DNA from 2 places in the Lactobacillus helsingborgensis genome. Region 1 is predicted to be linked to the other one. Evidence: a T-box and tRNA genes for the amino acid it is inferred to sense, from the RefSeq annotation. Region 1 holds a T-box; the other holds one or more tRNA genes.
The links. A T-box is a leader RNA that pairs with one kind of tRNA and senses whether it is charged. The one in region 1 lies ahead of leuS (leucine--tRNA ligase), so its partner is inferred to be a tRNA-Leu.

Region 1 (8,118 bases):
GTAATGATTGCGATTTTTATGACGACGTTTATGACCGCCATTGAAGGTACAATCGTTTCTACAGCAATGCCAACAATTGTTTCTGATCTGAATGGATTAGAAATCATGAATTGGGTTGTTTCCATATTTTTGTTTATGACTGCTGTATCGACTCCTTTATACGGTAAGTTGGCAGACAGCTTCGGTCGTAAACCAATCTTTTTATTTGGAATAGCACTTTTTGTGGTTGGTTCAGCGCTTTGTGGTCAAGCACAAAATATGGTTGAACTAATTTTATTCCGTGTTATTCAGGGATTAGGCTCTGGAGCTGTTCAACCGGTGGCAATGACCATTATTGCCGATTTATACAGTTTGGAAAAAAGAACCAAGATGTTAGGTCTTAATTCCGGTTTCTGGGGTGTAGCATCAGTTATTGCACCACTGCTTGGTGGTTTTATTGTCCAAAATCTATCTTGGCATTGGGTTTTCTACATTAATGTGCCAATTGGCATTATTGCCCTACTGTTAATTATCTTTTTCCTTAAGGAACCAAAGAATAAGAAGAAAAGCAAACTTGATGTTAAAGGAACATTTTGGTTAGTAATTTTACTTCTGACCTTAATGTTTACACTGCAGGATCTAGGGACAATTAAGCCGCTAATGCTGGCCGCCTTAGTCGCTTTAATCATTATTAGTGCAATTGTGTTCTACTATGAAGAAAAACGCGCAGAAGATCCTATAATGCCTCTTTCAATGCTCAAAGGCAGGGAGTTCTTAGCCGTCAATATGATTACACTGCTTATCGCAGGGGTAGTTATTGGTTTTGAATTTTACATTCCAACCTGGATGCAGGGAATTAACGGTACTTCTGCTACTGTAGCCGGTTTTGCCGTAACGCCAAGTTCAGTAATGTGGGTAGTTGGCTCATTCTTAATTGGTGGTATGCTTAGCCGCTGGGGCGTAAGAAAAACCTTCTTCGGACTATTAACCATTCTTTTAATAGCAGATTGCATGTTGCTAATTGTGCCGATACACACGCCGTTTTGGGTATTCTGTGTGATTGCCACATTAAATGGCTTTTCCTTTGGTGGCGTTTTAACCGCATCACAGGTTCGCTCACAGGTGCTGGTTTCAAAAGAAAATATCGGTGTTGCTACTTCTTTTAACACTTTGATGCGGTATTTAGGGCAAACGATGATGGTTTCAATTTTTGGTATTACCTTTAATACCGTTGTTGCAAACCAACTTGCTCATCATACTAATTTAACTCAATCAATGATGAACAAAATTGTTTCTTCAGTTAAAGCAAAGGAGCTTGCCGCTAACTTAATTCCACAATTAAGAGCAGTGCTCTTTAGCGCTTTAAAAGGTGTTTACTGCGTTTCTCTAGTAGCAATTATAATTTCAATTATTTTTAACTGCATTTATAAAAAACAACAAAAAAATAGCTAACTAAAATAAATATTGAGTAAAACCTGCTGGTAACCAAATCAGCAGGTTTTTTATTTATTTAACTTTTCTCTATAGTAGAAAAGTCGCTTTCTAAAAATTATAATAGACGATATCAAAAAAATTACAGATAGGAAGTATAGCATGGAAAGGCAAATTACCAATTGGCGTTCTTTAGGTGGACATGTCGGTGCTGGAGGAAAAAAGGTTAGAGATGACTTGCTTTTTCGGTGTGGTCAATTATATAATTTAACCCCATTTCAAAAAGAACAACTACAAGATAAATATCAAATTAAACGTGTTTTCGATTTTAGAGGGCAGGATGAACGCAAACAATTTCCAGATTTCTTGTGGTCAGGTCTAGACTACGTGGTAATTGATGTGTTAAAGGATGCTCAAGTCAATCAAGCCAGTGTGGAAACGATTATTTCTGGTAGTTATAGTGCGGAAGAAGATATGTTAACTACTTATGAAGAACTGGTAATGGAGAAGTCTGCACAAACAGGTTATCGGCAATTTTTGTTGACTTTAATCAATGATCCCACTCCAACAGCATTTCACTGTTTTGCGGGCAAGGACAGGACAGGCGTAGCAGCAGCTCTCATATTAAAAACTTTAGGAGTCAGTGATGAGGAAATTTATGCGGACTACCTTGAAACTATTCCAGCACGTAAACAAGAAAATCAAGAAATTTTAGACTACTTGCAAGATCATTTAACTAGTGCGCAGCTAGATGAGGTTGCGGTTGCACTAACCGTTAAAAAAGCTTATTTAGAAAGGTATTTTGCTACTATCAAGCGCAACTTTGGTGATTTTGACAATTATCTTATGCAAGGACTGAATTTACCAGCTGATTTTAAAGATAAGATGCGCCAAATTTATTTAGTGTAGGTCACAATTTTAAAAAGATGCTCAATGCAGCGTTTAACTTTAAATAAATAATTAATATATGAAGGTAAAAATACCGGTAAAACTATAATTACTAAATTAAATATTTCTTCTTATTTGTAGTTAAAAGTTTATAAAATGTTCATCATTAAAATAAATAACTAAGTAAAACTTTTATCAAGTTGATTTTTGCTAATTTCAACTTAATAGCTGACTTTGCAGCTAAAATGCGCTAAATTTAGTTAGTATGATATTAAAACTAACAAGAATTTGAATAAAGGAGAAAAAATGCAACGCGACGAATATATCAAAAGTCTCAATCTTGAACCCCATCAAGAAGGTGGCTGGTTCAGACAAGTTTATACCAGTGATAAGCAATTTTATGACGAAGATAGCAAGGGAGAACGTTTCTACTACACCTCAATTTATTTTTTACTCGATGATAAGAATTGCTCTCATTTTCACCGTTTAAATCATGATGAGATGTGGTATTATCACGATGGTCAGGCAATTACTATTCACTGCATTTCGCCTGAGGGCAAATATTATGCGGTTAAATTAGGAAAAAATGTTGCGCAATGTGAATGTCTGCAGTTTAGGGTGCCAAAATATACTATCTTTGCTTCGGAAGTGACCGAGCCTGACAGCTTTTGCCTAGTAAGCTGTGTTGTTTCTCCCGGCTTTGATTATCACGATTTTGAGCTGCTTAAAAAAGCAGATTTGTTAAAGAAGTATCCAGAATATAAAGACGTCATTGACCGTCTAGCTCAAGATTAATTCTGACTACAAAAAAAGTTCAAACTACTAAAAGTTTGAACTTTTTGTTTTAAACTAAACTGTTTTCTTGTGCGCGCATTTCTAAATAATAGTGATATAAGAAGGAGTAGCCGATTAGTAAGAATGCAATCCCTTCTAAAAAGCCGCCAACTACATCTGAAGGATAGTGTACGTGGCTAAAAATCCTTGTATATCCGATTAATATGGGAAAGCAGGCCCAAACAATGCATAACACAGTTTTGGCCGCTTTATTTTTTATTAATAAAATTGTTAAAACAATTAAAATTCCAAATAAAGTAGCACTGCCAACAGAATGTCCAGAAGGAAAACTATAACCGTGTGCTGCAACTAGATGATGCGTGAAAGGCCTGTGACGAGCAATAGCATGTTTAATAATCCAATTATAACCGTTGGCAGCAATCATCGTTCCGGCTGTAAAAAACGCATAGGCAAACTTTTTAAAAAGTGCTAAGACGATTACCAGCAAAATGGTTTCAACCATAATCACATTTGTATTGCCCAGATTAGTAAAAACAGTAGCAAATTTGATAAGTATTGGATTATTGTTGCAGATAATATTGATTACAGTCCGGTCAAATTCATGAATAAACTGGTTTTCTGAAGCAACTAGAATTGCCCATGCAGCATATAAAATTAAGAATATGGTGGCGGGTATTATGGTATCTCTTTTTGTTTGAATTGTTTTGTTCAAAAACTTTCTCCCCTTGTTTTTTTTAGCATTTGTGGTAAATTATAATCATTATTGGTCAAAAAGGAAAGATCAGGAATTAGTAGTAATTTTGTTTTTCTATAGAGAAGAGTCGGTTGGTGCAAGACTTGAAAAACAAGTTATGAACTGAGCCTGAAGACAAGTCTATCGTTAGCTATCCGCGTTAAGGGGCGTGAGTGTCACACTTTTTAGTGTGGAACTTAGGTGGTACCGCGATTATTCGTCCTATGAATTGTTTCATAGGGCTTTTTTTATGAGGTGAAAATATGTACAATCACAAAGTCGTTGAAAAAAAGTGGCAGGATTATTGGGAAAAAAATCAAACATTTAAAACTAGCACTGATTCTAAAAAGAAAAATTATTATGTTCTAGACATGTTTCCTTTTCCATCTGGTAAAGGGTTGCATGTTGGACACCCTGAAGGTTACACAGCAACTGACATTGTTGCACGGATGAAACGCAGTCAGGGCTATAATGTTCTTCACCCAATGGGGTGGGATGCGTTTGGTCTGCCAACCGAGCAGTATGCGCTGCAGACTGGTCAGGATCCAGCTGTTGTTACTAAGGAAAACATTGCTAATTTCAAAAGACAACTTAATAAATTGGGTTTTTCTTACGATTGGAATAGAGAGCTGACAACCTGCGATCCCAAATACTACAAGTGGACGCAATGGACATTTGAACAAATGTATAAAAACGGCTTGGCTTATGAAGCAGAAGCGCCAGTTAATTGGTCACCTGATTTAGGCACCGTTGTCGCTAATGAAGATATAGTAGACGGTAAGACTGAACGTGGTGGTTACCCGATATATCGTCGTAATATGAAGCAGTGGATGCTTAGAATTACCAAATATGCTGATCGTCTGCTAGCAGGTTTAGACAATCTTGATTGGCCAGAAAATATTAAGGAGATGCAAAGAAACTGGATTGGCCGCTCGGTAGGTGCCCAAATCACTTTTAAAGTTAAAGATTCTACAGAGACCTTTGACGTTTTCAGTACGCGGCCAGACACTCTTTTTGGGGCAACTTATGCAGTTTTAGCACCTGAAAATAAATTAGTCTCAAAAATTATGACTGCTGGTCATAAAGATGAAGTTAACGCTTATATTAAACAAATTGAATCTAAATCCGACCTTGAAAGAACAGATTTAAACAAAACCAAAACCGGTGTGTTCACTGGGGCTTATGCAATTAATCCAGTAAATAACGAAGAAATTCCAATTTGGATTGCTGACTATGTTCTTGCTAGCTATGGTACTGGCGCGGTAATGGCTGTACCGGCCCATGATACGCGTGATTATGAGTTCGCTCGGAAATTCAATTTGCCTATTAAGGCTGTAATTAAGGGTGGAGATATTGCTCAAGAAGCATATACCGGTGAAGGTCCGCACATTAATTCCGATTTCTTAAATGGTCTTAATATTGAAGATGCCAAGAAAAAAATTGTGGCTTGGCTAGAAGAACATCACGCTGGAGAACAAAAGGTTAATTACAAATTGCGTGACTGGGAGTTCAGTCGTCAGCGCTACTGGGGTGAACCAATTCCTGTAATTCACTGGGAAGATGGAGAAACAACTTTAGTTCCCGAAGATGAACTGCCACTTGTTTTGCCTCATGCCACTGATATCAAGCCATCCGGTACTCCTGAAAGTCCATTGGTTAACTTGAAGGATTGGGTAAATGTAGTTGACAAGAATGGCCGCAAAGGTAAACGTGAAACGAACACTATGCCTAACTGGGCTGGGTCTTCTTGGTACTTCTTACGCTTTGTTGACCCGCACAATGATAATAAACTGGCTGATTATGAATTACTGCAGAAATGGATGCCGGTTGACCTCTACATTGGTGGTGCTGAACATGCCGTTAGACACCTGCTTTACGCTAGATTTTGGAATATGGTCCTTTATGACTTGGGTGTTGTACCAAATGAGGAACCTTTCCAAAGACTTTACAATCAAGGGCTTATTCTCAAGGATCATGACAAAATGTCTAAATCAAAGGGCAATGTTGTTAACCCGGATGATGTGATTGACGAATATGGTGCAGATAGCCTGAGAATGTATGAAATGTTTATGGGACCGCTTGATGCCTCGATTGATTGGGATGATAATGGTCCAGCTTCTACAAAGAAATTTTTAGACAGAGTTTGGCGCTTATTTGTTAACGATTTAGACTTAAAGTCAATACCTCAAGAAAATATCGTTGATGAAAATGATGGTACTTTAGATAAAATTTATAACGAAACTGTTAAAAAAGTTACCGAAGATTTTGATGATCTGCACTTTAATACGGCAATTTCACAATTGATGGTCTTTATTAATGCTGCTCAAAAGGCTAAAACAATTCCTAAAGAATATGCCGAAGGCTTTATTACGCTTTTAGCTCCGATTGCTCCTCACATGATGGAAGAAATTTGGCAAATATTTGGTCACGAAGAATCAGTTACATTTGCCAAATGGCCATCCTATGATCCAGCTAAGTTGGTAGAAACTACTGTTGAAATAATGGTTCAAGTCAATGGTAAGTTACGAGGAAACTTTAAAGCTGCAAAGGATATGGCTCAAGAAGAAGTTAAGAAACAAGCTTTGTCCTTACCTCACGTTCAAAAATTCTTAAGCGGCAAAGAAATTAAAAAAGTCATTGTTGTACCTAATAAAATAGTCAATATTGTAGCCAAATAAAGTTAATTTTTCCTAAAGTGCAAAGTATATTTGTTGTTAATTGCCTTTTTTCATTCACAATAATATAGTTAGTAAATAAGATTTAGGGAATATTAATGAGAGAAAATAATTCAGCAGAACAAAATACGCAAAACACTTTTATTAAAGGCAGTGCGTGGATGACTTTTGGGTCTATTACTTCACGTATTTTAGGTGCCCTCTATATAATTCCGTGGTTTTATTGGATGTCACCTTACGGTAATATTGCTAACGCTCTGACTGCAAGAAGTTACAACATCTACAGTATTTTTATCTTAATTTCTACTGCGGGAATTCCTGGTGCTGTTGCCAAGCAGGTAGCAAAATATAATGCACTTAATGAATATGGCGTTGGTCGTAAACTGTTTCATCGCGGCCTAATTCTTATGGTGATTTTAGGAATTATTTCAGCAGGGATCATGTACCTTGCTTCGCCTTTTTTAGCCTCTAACGGTGCCCAAGTTGATCCTAGACAGGTAAAAGTAATGCGCAGCCTATCGTATGCCATTTTAATTATTCCTGTATTGAGCATCATGAGGGGTTATTTTCAGGGCTATGAAGATATGATGCCGTCTGCAATTTCCCAGTTTGTCGAGCAGCTAGCCCGTGTTATTTGGATGCTGCTGACTGCATACGTGATTATGCAGGTGCAGCACGGCAATTTTGTGGATGCTGTAGTGCAGTCCAACTTTGCAGCTGCAATTGGTGCGATTTTTGGTATTGCTATTTTAGCGTGGTTTTTGTTTTCCAGAAAAACCATGCTTGACGAATTGGTAGAAAATTCCGACAATGAAATTCAGGTTTCAACTTCGGCCTTATTTGTTGAAATCATTGCCCAAGCTATTCCATTTATTATTATTGATGCTGGCATTCAGCTTTTCTATCTCGTAGATCAATATACTTTCCATCCAATGATTGCTAATTTAATTACTGCAAGCAATAATACTATTGAAACTTGGTATGCTTTGTTTGCACTTAATGCTAATAAGTTGATCATGATTATTGTATCTTTAGCTAGTGCGATGGCAGTAACTGCAATACCGCTATTATCAGCAGCTCATACGAAACATGATTTTCACGCAATTTCGGATCAAATAGGTAATACATTAGATTTGTTCTTATTTGTCATGATACCGGCTGCTTTTGGGATGGCAGCAATTTCTACCCCGGTTTACACTATTTTTTATGGCTACGACCAATTAGGTTCAAATGTACTGTACCTTTCTTCTTTTACTGCTATTTCTTTGGGGTTATTTACTGTATTGATGGCTATTTTACAGGGCTTATCAGAAAATACGTTGGCAATAAAATATTTGGTTTTAGGGCTAATTATCAAAATTCTGATGCAATATCCAATGATTTATCTCTTTAAAGTTTATGGACCTCTGCTGGCAACTAACTTGGGCATGTTGGTAATTATCTTTATGGCGCTGAAGCATCTTAAAATCGGCTATAATTTTAATCAAAATCGGACTAGACGGCGTTTTATTGGCATTACCGCCTTTTCAGTAATGATGTTCATATTAGTCTTAGCTTTAGAAAGGGCATTAGAACTTTTCTTAAGTCCAAAGAGTAGTTTGCAATCGTTAGTAATTG
Region 2 (8,118 bases), 730 kb from region 1:
CGCGTATCTTGAGCAATATGAAAAAACTCGAGGGCTGCTATTTGGACCATTTAAAGAGGTGGTTCCCGGTAAATGTGTTAATACGCAAACGCAATTATTAGAAGCAGTTGCTGCTCCAGACCATTACCAAGCTAAAAGACAATATTGGCACAATTTAACCAATGAGGTGCAGTCTGCTTCATATTGTGAGCAGGTTTTCACTTTAATGACAAAAAAATACTAGAGGGAGAATTGTGAAAAGAACTTTTTTAAATATTCTATATAATGCGGTTTACCAAATATTTCTAGTATTAGTACCTTTAATAACGGTTCCTTATCTTTCTAGAATTCTGGGTCCTAAAACTTACGGTATTTACAGCAATGTTAACAACATTGTGCAGTTTTTGATGATTTTTTGTACGCTTTCTGTTTCCTATATTGGTATGCGGACAATTTCTCAAATCAGAGCCTTTGGTAATCAGCAAGATTTGACTAAGGCATTCTGGGGCTTATGGTATTTTCAAGCAATTGCCGGAATTGTAACTATTGGTATTTTAATTGCTGTGACCAGCTTTTTTAAGATTAAGTACGGTCAATATTTATTGTTAATGGTGCCGTACCTGATTTCAGCTCAAGTAGATATTTCCTGGTTTTTTCAGGGATTGGCAGATTTTGGTCGGGTAGTTTTGAAAAATACTGCTGTTAAATTAGTATCTGTAGTTTTAATCTTACTATTAGTAAAAAATCCGGGTGACTTGTGGAAGTACATGTTGATTATGTCAGTTTCTACAATGCTAGGATCGTTTGTTTTTTGGTTTGACATTCACCGCTATGTTGGCGGACCTGTCAAGCATTTTTATCAATATCGCGCAACTGGTAAAGCAATCATTACCCTTTTAATTCCGCAAATTGCCACCCAAATTTATACCTCGCTTGATAAACCGATATTAGGGCTGTTTCAAAATTCGACCCAAGTTGCTTATTATGATAATTCGCAACGAATTTCCAATATGGTTTTAGGAATTGTTACCAGTATCTCTTTAGTCATCATGCCTAAAATGGCGGGTGAAGGTAAAAAAGAACAAAGGGTCATTTTAAAAAAATCTTTGGAAGCAACCGTGATGCTGGGAACATTGTTTGCAGTCATCATAATGGCTAATACTAAAGAATTTGTGCCCTTCTTTTTTGGTCATAAATTTATTCCTATGACCCCGCTGATGTTTTTCTTTGCGTTGACAATCATTATGATTCCTACAGGCGGGGTATTTGCCAATCAATTTGCACTTGCTAATCACCGAGATCGTGACTATGCTATTCCAGTGATAGTCGGCGCTGTGTTAGAAGTGGTATTGAGCTACTTTCTAGATCAGCTTTACGGCGCCACGGGGGCAATGATCGCGATCTTAATCACCGAGTTCATTGTGTTAATCTTGCGTTTATGGATAGTTCGCGATGGCTATGATTTTAAATACTCTTTTCGTGAAATTCCTAAATATTTTATAATTGCTATTATTGTTTTAGCAGTCGGGCTCTTTTTACCACAAATGTTTGCTTCTGCTTTTCTTAATATGTTATTCAAGTCAATTATTATGTTTGTTTTATACATTGCCTTGATGTTTTTGTTTAAACTTGATTTTAACCAAGACATAATATTGTTATTGAAAAAATTTTTTACTCGAGGTTAGTTATGATTCCGAAAATAATTCATTATGTATGGGTAGGCGGCAATCCCAAACCCAAGAATATTCAGCGCTGTATGAAAACTTGGTCAAAACATTTGCAAGACTATCAGATTATTGAGTGGAATGAGCATAATTTTGACATTCACGAAAATAAATATGTTGAGCAGGCTTATCAAGCAAAAAAATGGGCGTTTGTTTCCGACTATATCAGGGCTAAGGCCGTTTACGAAATGGGCGGCATTTATATGGATACTGACGTCTTGGTGCTGGATAATTTGCATGATTTATTAAATAATAAGGCATTTGTTGGCTTTGAAAATAAAGAGAATCCTTTTACGGCAGTCTTTGGAGCTGAAAAGGGACATCCTCTCATTCAGGACATGCTTTCTTATTATGATGACCGCAACTTTACCTTTGATAAGCAAGACCAACTGGCAGGCGTTAATACGGTTTCTGTGTCTGATATTTTAAAAAATAAGTATGGTGCCCAACCAAATAACCAAGAGCAGGAGTTGCAAGCAGGAATCCATGTTTATCCTGATGGCGTTTTGTGCAATCCGTCAGCACAATCAAAAACTATTCACGTATTCACCGGGACTTGGATGGAGGGTGCTAAACCTTTAAAAAGAAAATTAGTTACGGCTTTAAAAGTAAGGATTAAGACTAAAAAAGAGGCAGCTCTTTATGCCAAACTTTTCAGATAATATGACTGCAGCAGAATTGCAAAATTTAGTGGAGCAAGTGTCTCTCACGTATTTTGGCAGGCAATTTAACCACCAAGTAAAAATTAATTACCGGATGACCACAACCGGTGGCCGTTATCATTTAGACGATCATCATATTGAGATTAACGCCCATTTTTTAGCACCACAATATTTCCGGGAATTAATTGGCATTATTAAACACGAATTAACCCATTATCACTTGCATTTAAGCCAGCAAGGCTATCGGCATCAAGATCAAGATTTTAAGACTTTGCTTAGTGCAGTAGGAGGCTCGCGCTATGCACCGGATATTGGCTTAAAAAGGACTAGGAAAGCAAAATATTTATATGTTTGCACCAAATGCGGCCAAGAGTTTTTACGTGTCCGGCGGCTTAACATGCGGCGCTTTGCCTGTGGCAGATGCGGGGGAAAATTAAAATTGTTGAAGCAGAATTTAGCCATTAATTTACACTAAAAATCTTTTGCTATAATTTGACATTTTGTTAGGTACCAAACTATAATTAAATTATAAATATTAGGTACCTAACTTTTTTAATTTAAAGGAGATTAATTATGAGTGAATTAAGTGATGATTTAATGAGACAGCTTCATTACATAATGCGTGCCAGTCGTTATTATTTATATCAGAACAAGGGACCAATATCGGGGCAAAAACGGGTTTTAGCAGTCTTAAAACTTGCTGACGGCTTATCGCAAAATTACTTAGCGGAGATTCTGGCTCTTAAACCGGGTTCTCTTGCTGAATTATTGAAAAAAATGGAACTAAAAGGCGATATTACCCGTGAAACTGATGACCAAGATAAACGGGTAAAACGGGTTTATTTAACTGATTCTGGAAGAGAAAAGGCTAACAAATTAAAGCTGTTGATAGATAAGCGGGATACTGAACCATTTTTTGCTGGTCTGACAGAGGAAGAACAGAAGCAACTAAGACAATTATTAGAAAAAATAAGCAATAATTGGGATGACGATTTCAAAGAAAAAATGGGGGAAATGGTTGATCCGGCAGACTGCATGGCAAAGTTTAAGAAATGGTGTAAATATGCAGCAGATCATGATTGTTCTAAAGAGGAGCTACATAAAATGTGTAAACATATGCCAAAACACCATCATTGTCGCCCTGATTTTGATATGGATGATGATTGTGTGCGGAATTATTGTAGATTTGTTAAAATGCACAAATACAACCGCGATTTTTACCCTAAATGCTGGCATAATGAAAATGAAGATTTATAATTAGAAAATAAAAAGTTTTTCAATAGATAATTGAAAGACTTTTTATTTAGTCTAAATTCAGAAAGCCGGTATCCTAGATGGCATTCAAGTCACGTCAAGATAAAACGCAAATGGTTAAACTTAGTGATTTTTTAGGGCTCTTAAAAAGTTTAAACGTTAAGAAATCATTATTTGCACTCGGATTAATACTTAGTTTAATTACCAGTGTTGCTAATTTGGCTTTGCCTTTGCTGACTAAGGTGCTGGTAGACACAAGTAAATGGGATAGTTTTAATTATTCAAGTTTAATAATTATTATCGTTGTTTTTGTTTTGCAGTTAATTCTGGGAACTCTGGGCGGCTATGTTTTGCGTTTTTTTGGCGAAAGCGTAGTTAAGAGTTTGCGTGAGCGCCTTTGGGAACATTTGCTTAAACTGCCAGTGACTTATTTTGATGAAAATAAAGTTGGTGAAAGCAGCTCTCGGCTAGTGAATGATACGGGAATTATTAAAGACTTACTGGCCTCACAGTTTCCCAATTTTATTACCGGTGCTATTCAGCTTTTGTTTTCACTAATTATCTTGGTAGTCATGGATTGGCAAATGGCAACACTCATGTTTACGGTCGTGCCCATTGTGGTAATCATTTTACTACCAGTGGGGCGCATAATGGTGCGTTTAGGACGCAAGCTGCAATCAGCAACTGCCGAATTTAATGGCGCTGTCAGTGAAAAACTATCCGAAGTCCGTTTGATAAAATCCAGTAATGGTGAAGAATGCGAACAAGAAGCGGGCAATAAAATGATCCAAAGAATCTTTGGCATCGGGGTGCTCGACGCGCGGGTCGAAGCTGTATTGCAGCCAATTATCATGACCTTGATGATGGCTGCCTTCGCTGGTATTTTAGCTTTTGGCATTATCAGAGTGGGTCAAGGATCATTAACAAGTGGCTCCTTAGTGGCCTTTCTACTTTATTTATTTAATGTGATTGCACCGGTTGCCAATTTTGCGACTTTCTTTTCTCAAATTCAAAAAGCTTTGGGATCAACCGAACGTATTCAGGCAATTTTAAAGATTAAGCCTGAACAAAATTTGTCGCACCAAACTTGCGATTTAACTAATAAAACTCTCACTGCTCAAAAAGTTAGTTTTAGTTACAAAATAGGCGAACCGGTTTTACAATCAATTTCCTTTACTGCTAAACCTAACTCGGTAATCGCTTTTGTAGGACCAAGTGGCGGCGGTAAATCTACCATTTTTTCTTTATTAGAGCGTTTCTACCAACCGGCTAGCGGTCAATTTACTATTGCAGGCCAAAATATTCAGGATATTGATTTGGTTAACTGGCGTAACCAAATAGGGTATGTTTCACAAAACAGTGCAATATTTTCTGGAACAATCCGTGATAATTTGGTTTATGGGTTAAATCAAAAATTAACTGACGATGAGCTGTGGCATGGACTTGCTCTGGCTTATGCTGATCATTTTGTGCGGGTATTTCCTGACCAAATGGAAACTGAAATTGGCGAGCGAGGAATTAAACTATCAGGCGGACAAAAGCAGCGCTTAGCTATTGCCCGTGCCTTTTTAAGAAATCCTAAAATATTGATGCTGGATGAAGCTACTGCCAGCCTTGATTCAGAATCAGAGGGCAAAGTACAGCAGGCGCTTGACAAATTAATGGTTAACCGCACCACGTTGGTCATTGCTCACAGGCTTGCTACAATTGTTAATGCCGACCAAATTTATTTTGTTGAGCATGGCAGAATAACAGGTCACGGTACTCACCATGAATTGATGCAAAATCACAGCCTGTATGCCCGGTATGTCAATGAGCAAATGGTAAATTAAACCATTTTTAGCTAAAATGAGTAAGAAAAGTCTTGTGTTAAAGTTAATTTTGGGTTATAGTATTGAATGTGTTGCGGGCATGGCGGAATGGCAGACGCGCAAGACTAAGGATCTTGTGATCGTTTTTAGATCGTGGAAGTTCGAGTCTTCTTGCCCGCATAAAACTTATTGGAGCTGAAGCTCCTTTTTTTATGCCCTAATTTAAAGAACCAAAGAAAGTATAATTTTTACTATTTTTATTTTAAAAATTAATTACATTGCATAATTTACAGCCAATAGAGGTTATACTTAATTAAGAGAATTTTTTAAAGCAAGGGAAAATCTATGGCGAGAAAACGAAAAAGCAGAAAATTATCTAACACAGCGATCATTATCCGCACGTTTATTATTTTATTTGCACTTATTGTTGCGTTTGCAGCTTTTCGCTATTATCGTCGTCAGGCAATTCAGTCAGAGCAAATTAGACAAGAGCAACTTGCTCGCGAAGAAGCCAGACAAAAAATAATCAGGCAGCATAAAGCTTTTATTAGGGAGATTGGACCAATAGCCAAGGAAGTTGATAAGTCCTTTGATTTATTACCCAGCATTACAATAGCTCAAGCTTGTCTTGAAAGCGATTATGGCAAGAGTGACCTTTCGCAAAAATATAATAATTTATTTGGTGTCAAGGGCAATAATCCCAATACTTCGGCTGTTTTAAAAACTAAAGAATTTGAAAAGGGTAAGTGGATTATCGTTAAAGCCCGCTTTCAAATTTATGACTCTTATGAGGCTTCTATCAGGGCCCATGCGCGGCTGTTTCAAAAAGGCACCAGCTGGGATGCTAACCAATACAGCCATGTTTTAGCTGCCAAAAATTATCGGGCACAGGCACGCGCTTTGGTTAAAGATGGCTATGCCACTGACCCTAATTATGCTGATAAATTAATCAAATTAATTGAAGAATACAACCTTGACCGTTTTGACAAATAGAGTGCAATCAACTCCAAAGATGGTCATGATTTTTGGTACAATAAAATAGTTATAAATTTTCGGGGTGAAAGGATTCAGAATGAACGCAGAATCAATTTTGACAGGATTAAATCCACAACAAAAAAAGGCAGTTAAGATTACGGAAGGACCATTATTGGTTGTTGCAGGAGCCGGTTCTGGCAAAACATCTGTATTAACTCGCCGAATTGCTTATTTAGTTGCTGAAAAAGAGGTTGCGCCCTGGAATATTTTAGCTATTACTTTCACTAATAAAGCAGCTAGTGAAATGAGACAAAGAGAACAGAAATTACTGGGTGTCCGCGCCGATAGCATTTGGATGTCTACTTTTCATGCTCTTTGTGTACGTATTTTAAGGCGGGATGCTGAAAAAATCGGCTATACTGGTAATTTTTCAATTGCTGATTCTGCAGAGCAGCTTACGTTGATTAAGCACATTGAAAAAGAGCAAAATATTAACCCGAAGATGTATGAACCTAGAAGAATCCTAGCGGCAATTTCTAACGGAAAGAATGATTTGCTTACGCCAGATGCCTATGCAGCTAGTGCGGCTTCACCTTTTGAAAAGATAACTGCAAGGGTATATCAGGAATATCAGAGACGCTTAAAGCACGATCAAATTATGGATTTTGATGATTTGATTATGCAGACTTTGGTTTTATTCAAGAGCGATAATACGGTTTTACATTATTATCAAAACAAGTTTCGCTACATCTTGGTAGATGAGTACCAGGATACTAATCAAGCCCAATATGAATTATGTCACGCACTGGCAGCCCAATACAAAAATATTTGTGTTGTGGGCGATGCTGATCAGTCTATCTATGGTTGGCGCGGCGCTAATATGGAAAATATTATGAATTTTGAGCAAGACTATCGTGATGCCGGTGTTCAAACAGTTAAGCTTGAACAAAATTATCGCTCAACAGGTCATATTTTAGCAGCTGCGAATGCGGTTATTAAGAATAACAGTCACCGCAAGGCTAAGAACTTGTGGACTGATCAAGGTGAGGGTGCCAAAGTAACATATTATCGTGCTCAAAGTGGCGATGATGAAGCCCATTTTATTATTGCTAAAATTCAGGAAGAAGTTAAAACTAAAAAGCGGTCTTACAATGATTTTGCGGTTTTATACCGTACAAATGCGCAATCCAGAACTGTAGAAGAGTCTTTTGTAAAGTCAAATGTGCCTTACCAAATAGTTGGTGGTCATAAATTCTATGATAGAAAAGAAATTATGGACATTATGGCTTATTTGAAGCTAGTAGCTAATCCGAGTGACACAATGAGTTTTAACCGGATTATTAATACTCCCAAAAGAGGTATTGGACCAGTGAGCGTACGCCGCTTTTTAGATTTTGCCCAAGAAAATAATTTGACGCTTCTCGAAGCGTTTAATCATCTAAATATGTCGGGAGTTTCACCTCGCGCCGCCGCCAAATTAAGCGACTTCGGAGCTAAATTACGTGATGCAATTAGTTATGCTGCAGGTCATAGCGTTACCGGTCTAACTGAAAAAGTCCTGCAGGATTTTGGCTATACAGCTGCGCTTAAGTCTGAGCATACTATTGAAGCTGAAACCAGACTGGAAAACCTTGATGAATTTCTATCGGTAACAAAGCGTTTTGATGATGAATATGAGGAAAGTGCTGCAGGTGACAACGCACTTAGCGATTT

Region 2: it has a tRNA-Leu gene. The T-box ahead of leuS (leucine--tRNA ligase) is inferred to sense a tRNA for this amino acid. The anticodon was not compared.

The regions. Positions count from the first base shown of each region.
Region 1 is NZ_CP029544.1:1,247,524-1,255,641, reverse strand. Features, by position in the region: gene DLD54_RS05935 (MDR family MFS transporter) at 1-1,431, shown strand, start outside; gene DLD54_RS05930 (tyrosine-protein phosphatase) at 1,573-2,319, shown strand; gene DLD54_RS05925 (cupin domain-containing protein) at 2,605-3,093, shown strand; gene DLD54_RS05920 (phosphatase PAP2 family protein) at 3,143-3,805, opposite strand; T-box leader at 3,862-4,054, shown strand; gene leuS (leucine--tRNA ligase) at 4,090-6,504, shown strand; gene DLD54_RS05910 (putative polysaccharide biosynthesis protein) at 6,600-8,118, shown strand, end outside.
Region 2 is NZ_CP029544.1:515,970-524,087, forward strand. Features, by position in the region: gene DLD54_RS02600 (CDP-glycerol glycerophosphotransferase family protein) at 1-223, shown strand, start outside; gene DLD54_RS02605 (oligosaccharide flippase family protein) at 234-1,664, shown strand; gene DLD54_RS02610 (glycosyltransferase family 32 protein) at 1,667-2,365, shown strand; gene DLD54_RS02615 (SprT family protein) at 2,367-2,840, shown strand; gene DLD54_RS02620 (MarR family winged helix-turn-helix transcriptional regulator) at 2,939-3,622, shown strand; gene DLD54_RS02625 (ABC transporter ATP-binding protein) at 3,700-5,451, shown strand; tRNA gene DLD54_RS02630 (tRNA-Leu) at 5,525-5,610, shown strand; gene DLD54_RS02635 (glycoside hydrolase family 73 protein) at 5,776-6,423, shown strand; gene pcrA (DNA helicase PcrA) at 6,503-8,118, shown strand, end outside.